2 regions of the Streptomyces sp. NPDC102467 genome follow, and region 1 is predicted to be linked to the other one. Evidence: riboswitches for the same ligand, from Rfam matches in the RefSeq annotation. Region 1 holds a riboswitch; the other holds the start of a gene.
What was found. A riboswitch is a leader RNA that binds a small molecule or an ion and turns the genes downstream of it on or off. The one in region 1 is predicted to bind glycine.
Positions count from the first base shown of each region.

Region 2: another riboswitch for glycine. It lies ahead of gcvP (aminomethyl-transferring glycine dehydrogenase); the one in region 1 lies ahead of gcvT (glycine cleavage system aminomethyltransferase GcvT).

Region 1 covers NZ_JBIWKA010000010.1:350,535-357,588, reverse strand. The annotation lists gene glyA (serine hydroxymethyltransferase) at 1-872, opposite strand, end outside; gene gcvH (glycine cleavage system protein GcvH) at 879-1,256, opposite strand; gene gcvT (glycine cleavage system aminomethyltransferase GcvT) at 1,324-2,439, opposite strand; glycine riboswitch at 2,613-2,727, opposite strand; gene ACIREE_RS23005 (AAA family ATPase) at 2,874-3,533, shown strand; gene ACIREE_RS23000 (enhanced serine sensitivity protein SseB) at 3,571-4,353, shown strand; gene ACIREE_RS22995 (enhanced serine sensitivity protein SseB C-terminal domain-containing protein) at 4,472-5,272, shown strand; gene ACIREE_RS22990 (ABC transporter permease) at 5,586-6,590, shown strand; gene ACIREE_RS22985 (ABC transporter substrate-binding protein) at 6,705-7,054, shown strand, end outside.
Region 2 covers NZ_JBIWKA010000039.1:8,532-15,585, forward strand. The annotation lists gene ACIREE_RS41225 (glutamate--cysteine ligase) at 1-217, opposite strand, end outside; gene ACIREE_RS41230 (hypothetical protein) at 743-1,327, shown strand; gene ACIREE_RS41235 (DUF5999 family protein) at 1,637-1,837, shown strand; gene gcvP (aminomethyl-transferring glycine dehydrogenase) at 1,907-4,792, opposite strand; glycine riboswitch at 4,978-5,073, opposite strand; gene ACIREE_RS41245 (PRC-barrel domain-containing protein) at 5,186-5,617, shown strand; gene ACIREE_RS41250 (DNA polymerase IV) at 5,836-7,054, opposite strand, start outside.

The DNA.
Region 1 (7,054 bases):
GTGCGCTGCTGGCGCTCCTTGAAGTCGTCCGAGGCCGCGATCTTGAAGGAGACCGCCTTCGCCGCGATCACGTGCTCGAGGGGGCCGCCCTGGAAGCCCGGGAAGACGGACGAGTTCAGCTTCTTCGCGAAGTCCTTCTTGGCGAGGATGATGCCGCCGCGCGGACCGCCGAGCGTCTTGTGCGTCGTGGACGTGACGACGTCCGCGTACGGCACGGGGTTGGGGTGCAGGCCCGCGGCCACCAGGCCCGCGAAGTGCGCCATGTCGACCCACAGGAACGCCTCGACCTCGTCGGCGATGCGACGGAACTCGGCGAAGTCCAGCTGGCGCGGGTACGCCGACCAGCCGGCGATGATCACCTTCGGGCGGTGCTCCTTGGCGAGCCGCTCCAGCTCGGCCATGTCGACCAGGCCGTTGTCGTCGACGTGGTACGCGACCACGTCGAACTGCTTGCCGGAGAAGTTCAGGCGCATGCCGTGCGTGAGGTGGCCGCCGTGCGCCAGGTCCAGGCCGAGGATCGTGTCGCCGGGCTTGGCGAGCGCGAAGAGGGCGGCCTGGTTCGCGGAGGCGCCCGAGTGCGGCTGCACGTTGGCGTACTCGGCGCCGAACAGCTCCTTGACCCGGTCGATCGCGATCTGCTCGGTGACGTCGACGTGCTCGCAGCCGCCGTAGTACCGGCGGCCGGGGTAGCCCTCGGCGTACTTGTTGGTGAGGACCGACCCTTGCGCCTCCATGACGGCGACCGGGGCGAAGTTCTCCGACGCGATCATTTCCAGGGTCGACTGCTGGCGGTGCAGCTCGGCGTCGACGGCCTTGGCCACGTCCGGGTCGAGCTCGTGCAGGGACGCGTTCAGTGCGGACTTTTCAGACATCTTCGGTCAGCTCCCGGAGAACTCGGTGTACTCGTCGGCGGTGAGCAGGTCCTTCGGCTCCTCGGAGACGCGGACCTTGAACAGCCAGCCGCCCTCGAAGGGGGCCGAGTTCACCAGGGACGGGTCGTCGACGACGTCCTGGTTGGCCTCGGTGACCTCGCCCGAGACGGGGGAGTACAGGTCGGAGACCGACTTGGTGGACTCCAGCTCGCCGCAGGTCTCGCCCGCGGTGATGGTGTCGCCGACCTCGGGGAGCTGGACGAACACGATGTCACCGAGCGCGTTGGCCGCGTGCTCCGTGATACCGACCGTGGCGACGCCGTCCTCCACGGCCGACAGCCACTCGTGCTCCTTGCTGTAACGCAGCTGCTGGGGGTTGCTCATGAGGCGAATTCTCCTGTACGCGGGAGGGTGCTGATGACAGTGGGGGAGGGCGGCGGGGCGACGAGCGTCACTTCTGGCGCTTGTAGAACGGCAGCGCCACGACCTCGTACGGCTCATGCGTACCGCGGATGTCCACGCCGACACCTGCCGTACCGGGCGCGGCGAGCGCGGCGTCCACGTACGCGATGGCGAGCGGCTTGCCGAGGGTCGGGGAGGGGGCGCCGGAGGTGACCTCGCCGACCACCTGGCCTTCGTGGACGACCGGCATGCCCGCGCGCGGGACGCGGCGGCCCTCGGCGATCAGGCCGACGAGCTTGCGGGGCGGGGCGCTCTCGGCGCGCTCGGCGGCGGCCGTCAGGGCTTCGCGGCCCACGAAGTCGCCGTCCTTCTCGAACTTCACGACCCGGCCGAGGCCCGCGTCGAACGGCGTCAGCTCCGTGGTCAGCTCGTGCCCGTACAGCGGCATGCCCGCTTCCAGGCGCAGCGTGTCGCGGCAGGACAGGCCGCACGGGATCAGGCCGTATTCGGCGCCCGCCTCGGTCAGCGCCTGCCACAGCTTCTCCGCGTCGGCGGGGGCGACGAACAGCTCGAAGCCGTCCTCACCGGTGTAGCCGGTGCGCGCGATGAGCGCCTCGACACCGGCGACGGTGCCCGGCAGACCTGCGTAGTACTTCAGCCCGTCCAGGTCCGCGTCCGTGACGGACTTCACGATGGCGGGGGAGTGCGGGCCCTGCACGGCGATCAGCGCGTACGCGTCGCGGTCGTCACGTACCTCGGCATCGAACCCGGTGACGCGCTCGGTCAGGGCGTCGAGCACGGTCTGCGCGTTGCCCGCGTTGGCGACGACCATGAACTCGGCGTCGCCGAGGCGGTAGACGATCAGGTCGTCGAGGATGCCGCCGTCGGCGCGGCAGATCATGGTGTAGCGGGCGCGGCCGACACCGACCGTGGCGATGTTGCCCACGAGCGAGAAGCTCAGGAACGCCGCCGCGTCCGGTCCCGACACCGTGATCTCACCCATGTGGGACAGGTCGAAGAGCCCGGCCTTCGTACGCACGGCGTTGTGCTCGTCGCGCTCGCTGGCGTAGCGCAGTGGCATGTCCCAGCCGGCGAAGTCGGTCATCGTGGCGCCCAGCGAGCGGTGCAGGGCGTCGAGGGCGGTCGTACGGGGGGTACGGGTCATGGCTGGTGCTCCCGGGCGTGACGGCGATGGCGAGGGGTCCCCCGTGGCGGAGGTTCCTCCCCATCTGTCATCGGAACCTGAGAGGTTCGCCCCGACCACGCGTACTGGTGGTCATGACTTGCACCTTGGGTGGGGCCGCCGGACTGGACGGGCGGCCCGCTTTTCAGATGTGCCTCGCCCGCGCGGTACGGGGCCTGAGAGATTCAAGGGAGAACTTGCTCCTTCGGCGTCCGGGTACCCGTACTCCTGGTGGGCTGGTGGTTCCCGGAACTCTCCCGCGCGGATTCAAGCGGCCGGTATGCGGTTGTGTGGGTGTGGCGCGCACATCATTGCATGCCCCTCGAACGGGGAAACCCCTTGTAGGGCATTACCTTCTCTTTACACTTGGTGGACAGAACGAGGACAGCAGTGGCGTGACCGGAACGGGGAGGACGATCACGGTGCACAAGCCAGTCGTGGGGGTGTACGCGACGACGGCTTCGGCCGCGGCCGCGGTGGTGCCGGGAGTGCGGATCCCTCGGCAGCGCTCGGTGCGGGACCTACGGGGACGCGGCGGCCGTACGCCGCACCTGATCGGCTTCGCGGCGGGCGATTTCGTGGTGCTCTCCGGATTGCCGGGCAGCGGCAAGTCGACCCTGATGCGGCGGGCCGTCACCGTCGTGCGCATCGACTCGCAGGACACCCGCGAGCGCTGGGCCGCCCGGCTGCCGCGGGTGCCGTACGTGCTCTACCGGCCGCTGGTCCGGGTAGCGCACTACGCAGGTCTGCGGCGGGCGATGCGCTCGGGCGCCAGCGTGGTCGTGCACGACTGCGGCACCCAGGCCTGGGTGCGCCGCTGGGTGACCCGCGCGGCGCGGCGGCGCGGCGCCGCCGTCCATCTGCTGCTCCTCGACGTGCCGCCGGACACGGCCCTCGAAGGTCAGCTGGTGCGGGGCCGCGGGGTGTCGCGGTACGCGTTCGCGCGTCATCGCCGGGCGGTCGGCGCGCTGGTGACGGCGACGGAGCGGGGCGACCTGCCGTCGGGGATCGAGTCGGCGGTGCTCCTCGACCGGGCGGCGACCGACGCGCTTGGCGGGATCACGTTCCGGGAGTAGCCCGCCCGCCCGGACGTTCGCGTTATCGTCGGCGGCTATGGAGCACCCCGCGCATCACGAGGACGCACACCCCTACCCCCACCCCACGCAGGGCTGGCCGGCGAACGAGCTGGAGGAGGTCCTCGCCGCGGCGCTCGGAGTCGAAGGGGCGGGCGGCCGCATCGTCGAGGTGCTCGGCCGCAGCCCGATCTGGATACCGCTGCCGCAGGGCGGCAGCGCCGCGAGCCGCGACCTCGACCTGCCGACGCTGGAGATAGAGGGCCAGGTGTACGTGCCCGTCTTCAGCTCCGAGCAGCAGTTCATGCAGGTCACCGGCGGCCGCATGAACTGCACGGTGGCCCCGGCCGTCGAGTTCGCGCGCGGACTGCCCGCCCAGGTGGGGCTCGCCCTGAACCCGGACGGCGCGGTCGGTGTCCCGCTGCCCCCGCCCGCCGTCGCCGAGCTGGCCCGCGCCGGCCGCACCCCGCTCGACGGCCCGGCCTCCGGCGGCCGTGTCGTGCTCTCCGAGCCGGACTGGCAGCACGACCCGGTGGACTTCCTGTCGGCGGTCCGCGAGGAGTTCGAGGCGACCGGCACGGTGATGAGCGCCCGCCGCTGCCTCGCCGTCGTCGAGGACGCGGCTCCGTCCCTTTTCGTCGGCGTGGAACTGAGCCAGTGGGAGGGCGCCGCGCGCGACCTGCCGCTCGACGCGCTGGGCCGTGCGCTCGGCCGGGCGCCGGCCGGCTGGCCGGTGAACCTGGTGTTCCTCGACGTCACGCAGGACCCGGTCGCCGACTTCCTGCGCACACGCGTACAGCCGTTCTATGCACGGGAACGCTGACGCCGTCCGCCAAGTCGGTGTCAGGAACGCCGCTTAAGCTGGTTTCATGACCTGACCGGGCGGCGCTGTGCCTCCCGGTCACGGCGGAACACGGACGTTCACGAAGGGGCGGTTACGGGTGAGTGCGTCGGGCACGGCCGCGGCCGGACAGGTCGAGCACATGCTGCGCCAGGTGACCCCCGGGCGCTACGACGCGTACGAGGCGCTCCTCGCGGCCCTCGCCGACCCTGCCGCGGGACAGGTCTGGATGCTGCTCTGGCACGGCCAGGCCGGCTCGCCCGACGCCCAGTACGGGAACATGGACGTCGACGGTTTCTCCTACGCGCCCTGCGTGACATCCGCGCAGGAGCTCTCCGCGTCCGGCTGGTCCCGCGCCTACGAGGTGGTCGGCGGGGTCGACGCGGCCCGCACCCTCTACCCCGACCACTACGGCCTGTGGCTCAATCCGCACGCGCCGGGCGGCGGGGTGGGCGTGCCCTGGCTCGATCTGCGCCGCATCGCGGGCGGGCTCGACCGGCAGCCGGCCGGGCCGCTGCGCCTCGCCGAGCCGACCATCGAACTCCCGCAGTTCTACGCGCTGCTCGCGCAGAACGCGCACCGCACCACCGCGGTCCGCTCGCTGCGCCGCGCGTGGGTGCAGCCCGCGGTCGGCGCGCCGTACCTGGCGATCGGCCTCGATGTGTACGACACGGCGCCCGCGTCGGTGGACGCGGTCCGGGCGATGATGCAGGGCTCCGTCGCGGCGGTCCCGGACGGCCTGCCGGTCTCCACCGTCGCCATGTCCGACGAGTACGACCCGGTGGCGATGTGGCTGCGGGCGAACGCCCGGCCGTTCTACGACCGCGAGGCGCACGCGGCTCCGGCGGGGCCGGTGGGTGGGGGTTACGGGTACCCGCCGCCGTACGGCGCGTCGTACTGACCGTTTGTCCTCAATCGCCGGACTGCAACGTGCGTGCGGCTACGGGCGGTTGTGGCACCAATGTCCGACCTGGCGCCACTTCCGACCCAACTGCCCAACGTTCGCACCCCGTTCACAGCTGTCCGGATAACGGAACACCCCTGAAGGCATCACGTTTAGGCATCCTTTCCCCTTCAAGTCTGGCAACAGATCGCACACAGGTTGAAGACTCCGGCAGCAGGGGGCTTCGCCTCTGTGTACGACGGACTGAATCACGCCGCTACAGCGGCAAGTGTGGGCCGGTCACCGCCGGTTGAGAGGGGTCCTTGCCACGATGACGGCACCATTGCACGACACGACCGCGGAAGTGGATCCGACCGCCGCGGTCGACGCCGCCGCGAGCGGCTCCGACCGCAAGGTCGAGGGCAGGTCGCTGAAGCAGATCGCCTGGAACCGCCTCAAGCGGGACAAGGTCGCCCTCGCCGGTGGCATCGTTGTCGTCTTCCTGATTCTGGTGGCGGTCTTCGCGCCGCTCATCGTGAGCCTGCTCGGTCACCCGCCGAACCAGTTCCACCAGGACAAGCTGGACCCCCTGACGAACCTGCCCAGCGGGTCTCTCGGCGGTGTCAGCGGTGACTTCCTGTTCGGCGTCGAGCCGAACAAGGGCCGCGACGTGTTCAGCCGCATCGTCTACGGCGCCCGCATCTCCCTGCTCGTGGCGTTCCTCGCGGCGATCGTCGCGGTGGCGCTCGGCACCCTGTTCGGCATCATCGCCGGCTACTTCGGCGGCTGGGTCGACGCGCTGATCAGCCGCGTGATGGACGTGCTGCTCTCGTTCCCGCAGCTGCTCTTCATCATCTCCCTGGTCTCGGTGCTCCCGGACGACCTGCTGGGCCTGACCGGCAGCGGAGTGCGCATCGCCGTGCTCATCATGGTCATCGGCTTCTTCGGCTGGCCGTACGTCGGCCGCATCGTCCGAGGACAGACGCTCTCGCTGCGCGAGCGCGAATACGTGGAAGCGGCACGGTCGTTGGGTGGCGGCTCGCGGCACATCCTCTTCCGCGAACTGCTGCCGAACCTGGCCGCGCCGATCGTCGTCTACATGACACTGATGATCCCGACGAACATCCTCACGGAGGCCGCGCTCAGCTTCCTCGGCGCCGGTGTCCGGCCGCCCACGGCATCGTGGGGCGGCATGCTCCGCGACGCCCTCGAGACGTACGAGCACGACCCGATGTTCATGATCTTCCCGGGCGTCACGATCTTCATCACCGTCCTCGCGTTCAACCTCTTCGGCGACGGGTTGCGCGACGCGCTCGACCCGAAGGGGTCCCGGTAAAGCCACAGGCCCGACCGGTCTGTCCCGAACTGCCCCTGCCGCATTGTCAGGTGGCTCGACTCCATGGTTCTCCGGCTGCTGGCCCGGGACCGCGATCTCGGAGGTTACGAGAAAATGCCCACAAGTTCCCCGAAGCGACGGCTCGCCGCAGGCGCGGCCCTCGTCGTCGCGGCGCTCGTGTCCACCACGGCGTGCGGCGGCGGTGACGGCGACTCCAAGGACTCGTCGAAGGGTGCCGGTTACGACGCCGCGTACAACAAGATCGCGAACGTCTCCACGAAGAAGGGAGGCACGCTGAAGATGGTCGGCAAGCAGGACCTGGACTCCGCCGACCCGCAGCGCGCCTACTACGGCATGTCGTGGGACTTCATGCGGTTCTACACGCGTCAGCTCGTGACGTTCGCGCCGAAGGCGGGCGCCGCCTCCACCGAGCTGGTGGGCGACCTCGCGGATTCCACCGCGAA
Region 2 (7,054 bases), on a different contig from region 1:
TCGCGATGCGCTCGAGCACTTCCGCATTCATCATTCTCGGCATCCCGTCGGGCCCGGCGAGATTGAGTTCGATCTCCAGGCCCATGAGATTTTTGGGCCGGTCGAACCGCTTCTCGTCCAAGAGCCGCCCGAGCCCCACGAGACACTCCCGCAACTTGTCCCGGTAGTCCCGCCGGTCGGCCAGGTCGACCGCGCCCGCAACGACCTTCTCCCCCATGGAAGCTTCCCTCCTCGCATGGGCCGCCCGACGATCCGGCCGCGTGTCACGGTGGATGATGCCCATGCAATGTGATCGATAAGGCCCCCTGCGGACCCACGGAGCAGTACGCTCGGTGCGCTTACCCCGGGGCACATTCCTTAGGCATGCGACGTTCCGTAGATACATCTACGAACGGTTGGTGAAAAACGCCGACGAGAATCAGCCGACCGCCCGCTCGGGCAACACCGAGGTCACGCGGCGAAGGTTCAGGGGAAATCGGATGGGCGCCGACAAAACGGCGCCGAAACGAAGGCCGAATAGCGCCTTGCGCACCCCATCCGCCTTGGTAGCGGAAACAACTTGTGAACACACGTCGTATAAACTTCGCTAACGAGACAGAGAGTTGGCGCCCACGGTCGAGGCCCCGCCCCCTCTGCCCCGCGTAACGCTGCGCACTCACGCGCACCCCGCAGCAGACAGCGCCGTCCGCTCGTCCCGCACCGCCCTCGCACCACGTGCCTGTCGAATGAGAGGCGACCCACCATGCCGCTGCACGTCCCCCCGGCTCCCGCGCCCGCCCTCCGCACTGTCCTCACAGCCCTAGGTTCGCCCACCGCCGTCCGTGAGGCCCGCACCCCGTCCCTGCGTGTCGCACAGGGACCGGCAAGTCCTGAACTCCCTCTGCCCGTCCATGTGTTGGACCGCATCACGGAAACCACCGGGCCGTCGCGCGCCCGCCTCGCCGGCTGGCGTTTCCTCATCCGTTGCGGGGATCGCGCGGTGGCCGCCGCCGACACGATGCTCACCCCGGACGGCTGGACCTTCTCGCACTTCTTCGAAGGCCCCTACGTCTCCTCCACCGAACGCGCCCTGCGCCAGGCGGAAACCCTGCCGAAGACCTACCAGCCACGGCTGCTCTCGGTCCCGGAGCTGTACATGCTCACCCTGTGGCTGCACGGCGACCACACCGCCGACGCCTCGAGCGGCCAACCGGCGGCCGACGACATCCTGATCCCGCTCGCGCCGGCCCCGCCCGGCATCGCGGCCCACCGCCCGCACCGCGTGGCGGAACTGCTACCGGTCCTCGCCCTCCGCCTGACTCCACCGCGGGCCGCCCTGCTCGCCTGACCCTGTGCCCCGCACCGTCCGCCGTCCGGTCGCGGGGCACAGCTCTGCCCGCGCCCGCCCTACCGGACTAGCCCACTAGGACCACCCCGAACCACCCGAAGGGACAGTGCAGTTGGGATGAACCGTCCGCACGGGTGACGCGTCTCCATCCTGTGAGGACCGCTGCAACGAAATCCCTGCGGATTGACGTCCACAGGGCAACACTGGGTTCGGACCAACTGAAAACGGGGGGCGGCCATGAACACGACTTCACGCCGCAGCACAGACGCCAATGTCATTGACTTAACTACGCAGCGAAAGAACCCATCCATGTGCCAGCACCAGCCATCGTGCCCGACAGCAGAATCCGCTGACAGGGAGGCCGCGCTCCCCGTGGCTCATCACCCGGAGCAAGGCTGGAGCCTCCTGTGCAACGGAGTCCTGCTCTTCGAGGACACCGGTGAGCTGCTCCCCAACGGCACGATCATCGCCCCGCACCGCCCACTGGCCGCCGTGGTCACAGCGGCGTAGAGGCCCAGGCGCACAAGGGCGCGCGACCAGCCACTCGCCATGGCCGGCCGCGCTGCCCCTCCCCGCTCCTTACGCCTCGTAGGCGTCCAGCGGCGGGCACGAGCACACCAGGTTCCGGTCACCGAACGCCTGGTCGATGCGGCGCACGGGCGGCCAGTACTTGTCCGAAGCGGCGACCCCCGCGGGGAAGACACCTTCCTCACGGCTGTACGCGTGGCTCCAGTCGCCGCCGAGCATCCCGGCCGTGTGCGGAGCGTTCCGCAGCGGGTTGTCATCCACCGGCCACTCGCCGGAGGCGACCCGCTCGACCTCCCCGCGAATGGCGATCATCGCGTCGCAGAAGCGGTCGATCTCGCCGAGGTCCTCGCTCTCGGTCGGCTCGATCATCAGCGTCCCCGCGACCGGGAACGACATGGTCGGCGCGTGGAACCCGTAGTCGATGAGGCGCTTGGCGATGTCGTCGACGCTGACCCCGGTCGCCTTGCTGAGCGGCCGCAGATCGATGATGCACTCGTGCGCGACGAGCCCGCCGGGCCCGGTGTAGAGCACCGGGTAGTGCGGCTCGAGCCGCTTGGCGATGTAGTTCGCGGAGAGCACGGCGACCTGCGTCGCCCGCTTCAGCCCCTCGCCGCCCATCAGCCGTACGTACGACCACGAGATCGGCAGGATCCCGGCGGAGCCCCACGGCGCGGCCGAGATCGGCCCGACACCGGTCTTCGGCCCGGCGGCCGGCTGCAGCGGGTGGTTCGGCAGATGCGGCGCGAGGTGGGCGCGCACCCCGACCGGGCCGACGCCGGGACCGCCGCCGCCGTGCGGGATGCAGAACGTCTTGTGCAGGTTCAGGTGCGAGACGTCGCCGCCGAAGTGCCCCGGCTTGGCGAGCCCCACCAGGGCGTTGAGGTTCGCCCCGTCGACGTACACCTGGCCGCCGGCGTCGTGCACGGCGGCGCAGATGTCGGCGACGTGCTCCTCGAAGACCCCGTGCGTCGACGGGTACGTGATCATGAGGACGGAGAGCTGTTCGGCGTACTGCGCGATCTTGGCGCGCAGGTCCTCGACGTCGATCTCGCCGTCGTCGGCGGTCTTCACGACGACGACCTTCATCCCGGCCATCACGGCGCTGGCCGCGTTCGTACCGTGCGCCGACGACGGGATGAGACAGACGGTCCGCTGCTCGTCGCCGTTGGCGCGGTGGTAACCCCGCACGGCCAGCAGCCCCGCGAGCTCGCCCTGCGAACCGGCGTTCGGCTGCAGCGACACGTTGTCGTAGCCGGTGACCTCGGCGAGCCGCTCCTCCAGTTCGCGGATGAGCGTGAGGTAGCCCTGCGCCTGATCGGCCGGCGCGAAGGGGTGCAGCTGCCCGAACTCGGGCCAGGTGACCGGCTCCATCTCCGTCGTCGCGTTGAGCTTCATCGTGCAGGAGCCCAGCGGGATCATGCCGCGGTCGAGCGCGTAGTCACGGTCGGCGAGCTTGCGCAGGTAGCGCAGCATCGCGGTCTCCGAGCGGTGCTGGTGGAAGACCGGGTGCGTCAGGATCTCGTCACCGCGCAGCGCCGTCTCCGGCAGTACGTCGGCCACCTCGGCGTCCAGCGCTTCGATGTCCGCCTCGACACCGAACGCGTCCCAGACGACCCCGAGCCGGCTCCGCGTGGTGGTCTCGTCGCAGGCGATCGAGACGTGGTCGGCGTCGACGAGCCGCAGGTTGACCCCGCCCTCACGAGCGGCGCCGACGACCCCCGCGGCCGCCCCGGGCACCCGGACCGTGAGCGTGTCGAAGTACGCTCCGTGCACGACCTCGACGCCGCCCGCCGTCAGACCGGCGGCCAGCAGCGTGGCGTAGCGATGCGTGCGCGCCGCGATGGACCGCAGGCCGTCAGGACCGTGGTAAACGGCGTACATCCCGGCCATGACGGCGAGCAGGACCTGCGCCGTACAGATGTTGCTCGTGGCCTTCTCACGACGGATGTGCTGCTCACGCGTCTGCAGGGCAAGCCGGTACGCCTTGTTCCCGTCGGCGTCCACCGAGACACCCACGAGCCGCCCGGGCAGGGACCGCGCGAACTTCTCCCGTACGGCCATGTATCCGGCGTGCGGGCCGCCGAAGCCCATCGGCACACCGAACCGCTGCGTCGTGCCGATGGCGATGTCCGCGCCCAGCTCGCCGGGCGAGGTCAGCAACGTCAGAGCGAGCAGGTCGGCGGCGACGGTGACGATGGCGCCCAGCTCGTGCGCCTGGTCGATCACGGGCTTGATGTCGCGCACGGCGCCGGAGGCCCCCGGGTACTGCACGAGCACGCCCACCACGCCGCGCTCGGCGACCTCGGCCGGAATGCCGTCGCTCAGGTCGGCGACGACGATCTCCACGCCGGTCGGCTCGGCCCGTGTCCGGATGACCGCGGTGGTCTGCGGCAGCGCGTCGGCGTCCACCACATACACACCGTCCTTGACCTTGCCGATGCGCCGCGACAGCGCCATCGCCTCGGCGGCGGCCGTGCCCTCGTCGAGCAGGGAGGCTCCGGAGGTCGGCAGTCCGGTCAGCTCCGCGACCATGGTCTGGAAGTTGAGCAGGGCCTCGAGCCGGCCCTGGGAGATCTCCGGCTGGTACGGCGTGTAGGCCGTGTACCAGGACGGGTTCTCCATGACGTTGCGCAGGATGACGGGCGGCGTGAACGTCCCGTAGTAGCCGAGCCCGATCATGGAGCCGAGCACCTGGTTGCGGTCGGCGAGGGCGCGGAGCTCGGCGAGCACCTCCGCCTCGGTCCGGGCGGCGGGCAGGTCCAGCGCCTCGGCGCTCTTGATCACATCCGGCACCGCGGCCGCCGTCAGCTCGTCGAGCGAGCCGTAGCCGACCTGCGCGAGCATCTTGGCCTGCGCGGCGTCATCCGGACCGATGTGGCGCTGTTCGAAGGGGATTCCCTGCTCCAACGCGGAGAGCGGAGTTCGGTTGGCGGTCATTGGCGGAGGCCTCCTGGTCGATGCGACCTGCGAGGGGCACCACGGCGTGCGTGCCCGGACGGCCTCCCCCTCTGTCATCTCAACCTGAGAGCTTCACCGGCCCGCCCCGCGCGATCACGGAACACACCGGCTTTCACCGTCGGTGAGGGCGGAATACGTGCACCCGCCCTGCTTTCCAGAGTGACCTCGTCCGTGCGGTACAGGGGCCTGAGAGATTCCGGGGAGGATTTGCTCCTTCGGCGCCTCCGACAACTGCTCGGAGACTCTCCCGCACGGGGTCAGCAGCCACCTGCCAGCCTACCAGCGGCGCCTTGGCCCTCCCTCGAGTGGCCGCCTCCCCCAATGTGCTCTTTCGTAGTGTTTACAGATGAGTTGCGACCAGCTGGAGGGCCCGTGCAGACCGACATCGATCCGCGCAACCTGATCGGCCGCAAGGCGCTCGACCGCAACGGAACCAAGATCGGCACGATCGACGAGGTCTACCTCGACGACGCCACGGGCGTTCCGGAGTGGGCGGCGATACGGACGGGCCTCTTCAGCCGCGACGCCTTCATCCCCCTGGAACCCAGCGAACTGATCGACGGCACCCTCCGCGTCCCTTTCGAACGCGCCCTGATCAAGGACTCCCCGGACTTCGGCGTGGGCCGCCACCTCTCCCCCGAACAGGAACTGCAGCTCTACCACCACTACGGCCTCGACATCTCGGCCCCCCACGCCCCGGACATCATGTTCGGCCGCATCGCGGGCGGCGGAGGACCCCCCGACAACCCAAGCCCCACCGACAATGCAAGCCGCTCCGGCAACTCAAGCCCCTCCGGCGATTGAGGAGCGGGGTCCGGGGCGGAGCCCCGTGCAGCACGCCACCACCCGGCCGCGCCCCCCCCCCCCCCCCCGGGGGCCCCCCCCCCCCCGCCCCCCCCCCCCCCCCCCGGCCCCCCGGCCCCCCCCCCCCCCCCGGGGCGTGGCGGAGGAACGGCGGGCCCCGCGCGGGGCGCCCCCCCCTGCAGCACGCCACCACCCGGCCGCGCCCACACCCACCCCCGCTAGGACACCACCCCCTCTTCCCCCCGCTCGACCAACGGCAACGGCTCCCCCGGCTCCAACAGCGGATCATCGACAAGAAACGTCCGCACCCGCCCGGGCCCCACCGCATACGGCGTCTCGAACCGCACCGTCACCCGCCCGAGCCCACTGCCCTGCACCCACCCCGGCCCGAACTCGGCATGCCGCACATCGTGCCCCGCCATCCACCGCCGCTCGACCGCCTCGGCCACCACCTCGGCGGCGGCCTCGACCCGCTCTCCCACCTCGACGGCGTCCACCGCGCTCCGGTCCTCTTCCTCGGCTTCCTCGGCGGCAGCCGCCTGCGCGAACAGGTCCTCCTGCGTGAAGTCGGCGAGACCACTCACCCCGACCCCGAGCAACCGCACCCCGCCCGTCGTGTCCACGGACTCCAGCAGCCGCGCGGCGGCCTCCCGCACCACCGCCGGATCGTCCGTCGGCCCGCGCAGCGTCTCGGACCGCGTGAGGGTGGAGAAGTCGTACCGCCGCACCTTCAGGACCACGGTCCGCCCCGACCGCTCGGCCGCCCGCAACCGCTCCACACACCGGTCGGCGAGCCGCCGCACCTCCGCACGGACGCGCACCCGGTCATGGATGTCCACGTCATACGTGTCCTCGACCGACACGGACTTGGAATCGCGCTCGGCGACCACGGGCCGGTCGTCGTGCGCCAGCGCCATGGCGTACAGATGCCCCCCGTGCGACTTCCCCAAGAGGCGCACCAGCTCGTCCTCGCCCGCCCCGGCGATCTCCGCGACGGTGAGGATCCCGGCCCGCCGCAGATGATCCCCGGTCGCGGGCCCGACCCCCGGCAGAATCCGCACGGACTTCGGCCCGAGCAGCGCCCGCTCGGTCCCCGGACGTATCAGCACCAGACCGTCCGGCTTCGCCTCCTCCGACGCGATCTTCGCCAGCATCTTGGAGGCGGCGAGGCCCACGGACCCGGTCAGCCCGGTCACGCGCCGAATGTCCGCCCGCAGCCGCACCCCGACGGCCTGCGCGGAGGCCTCGTCCCAGGCCACCTCTGCGGTCTCCAGATCGACGAACGCCTCATCGAGGCTCAACGGCTCCACCAGCGGCGAAAGCTCCCGCAGAAGCCCCATCACCTGCTCGCTGACCTCCCGGTACAGCCGGAACCTGGGCACCAGGTACGCGGCGTGGGGGGCGAGCCGCCGCGCCTGCCCCATCGGCATGGCCGAG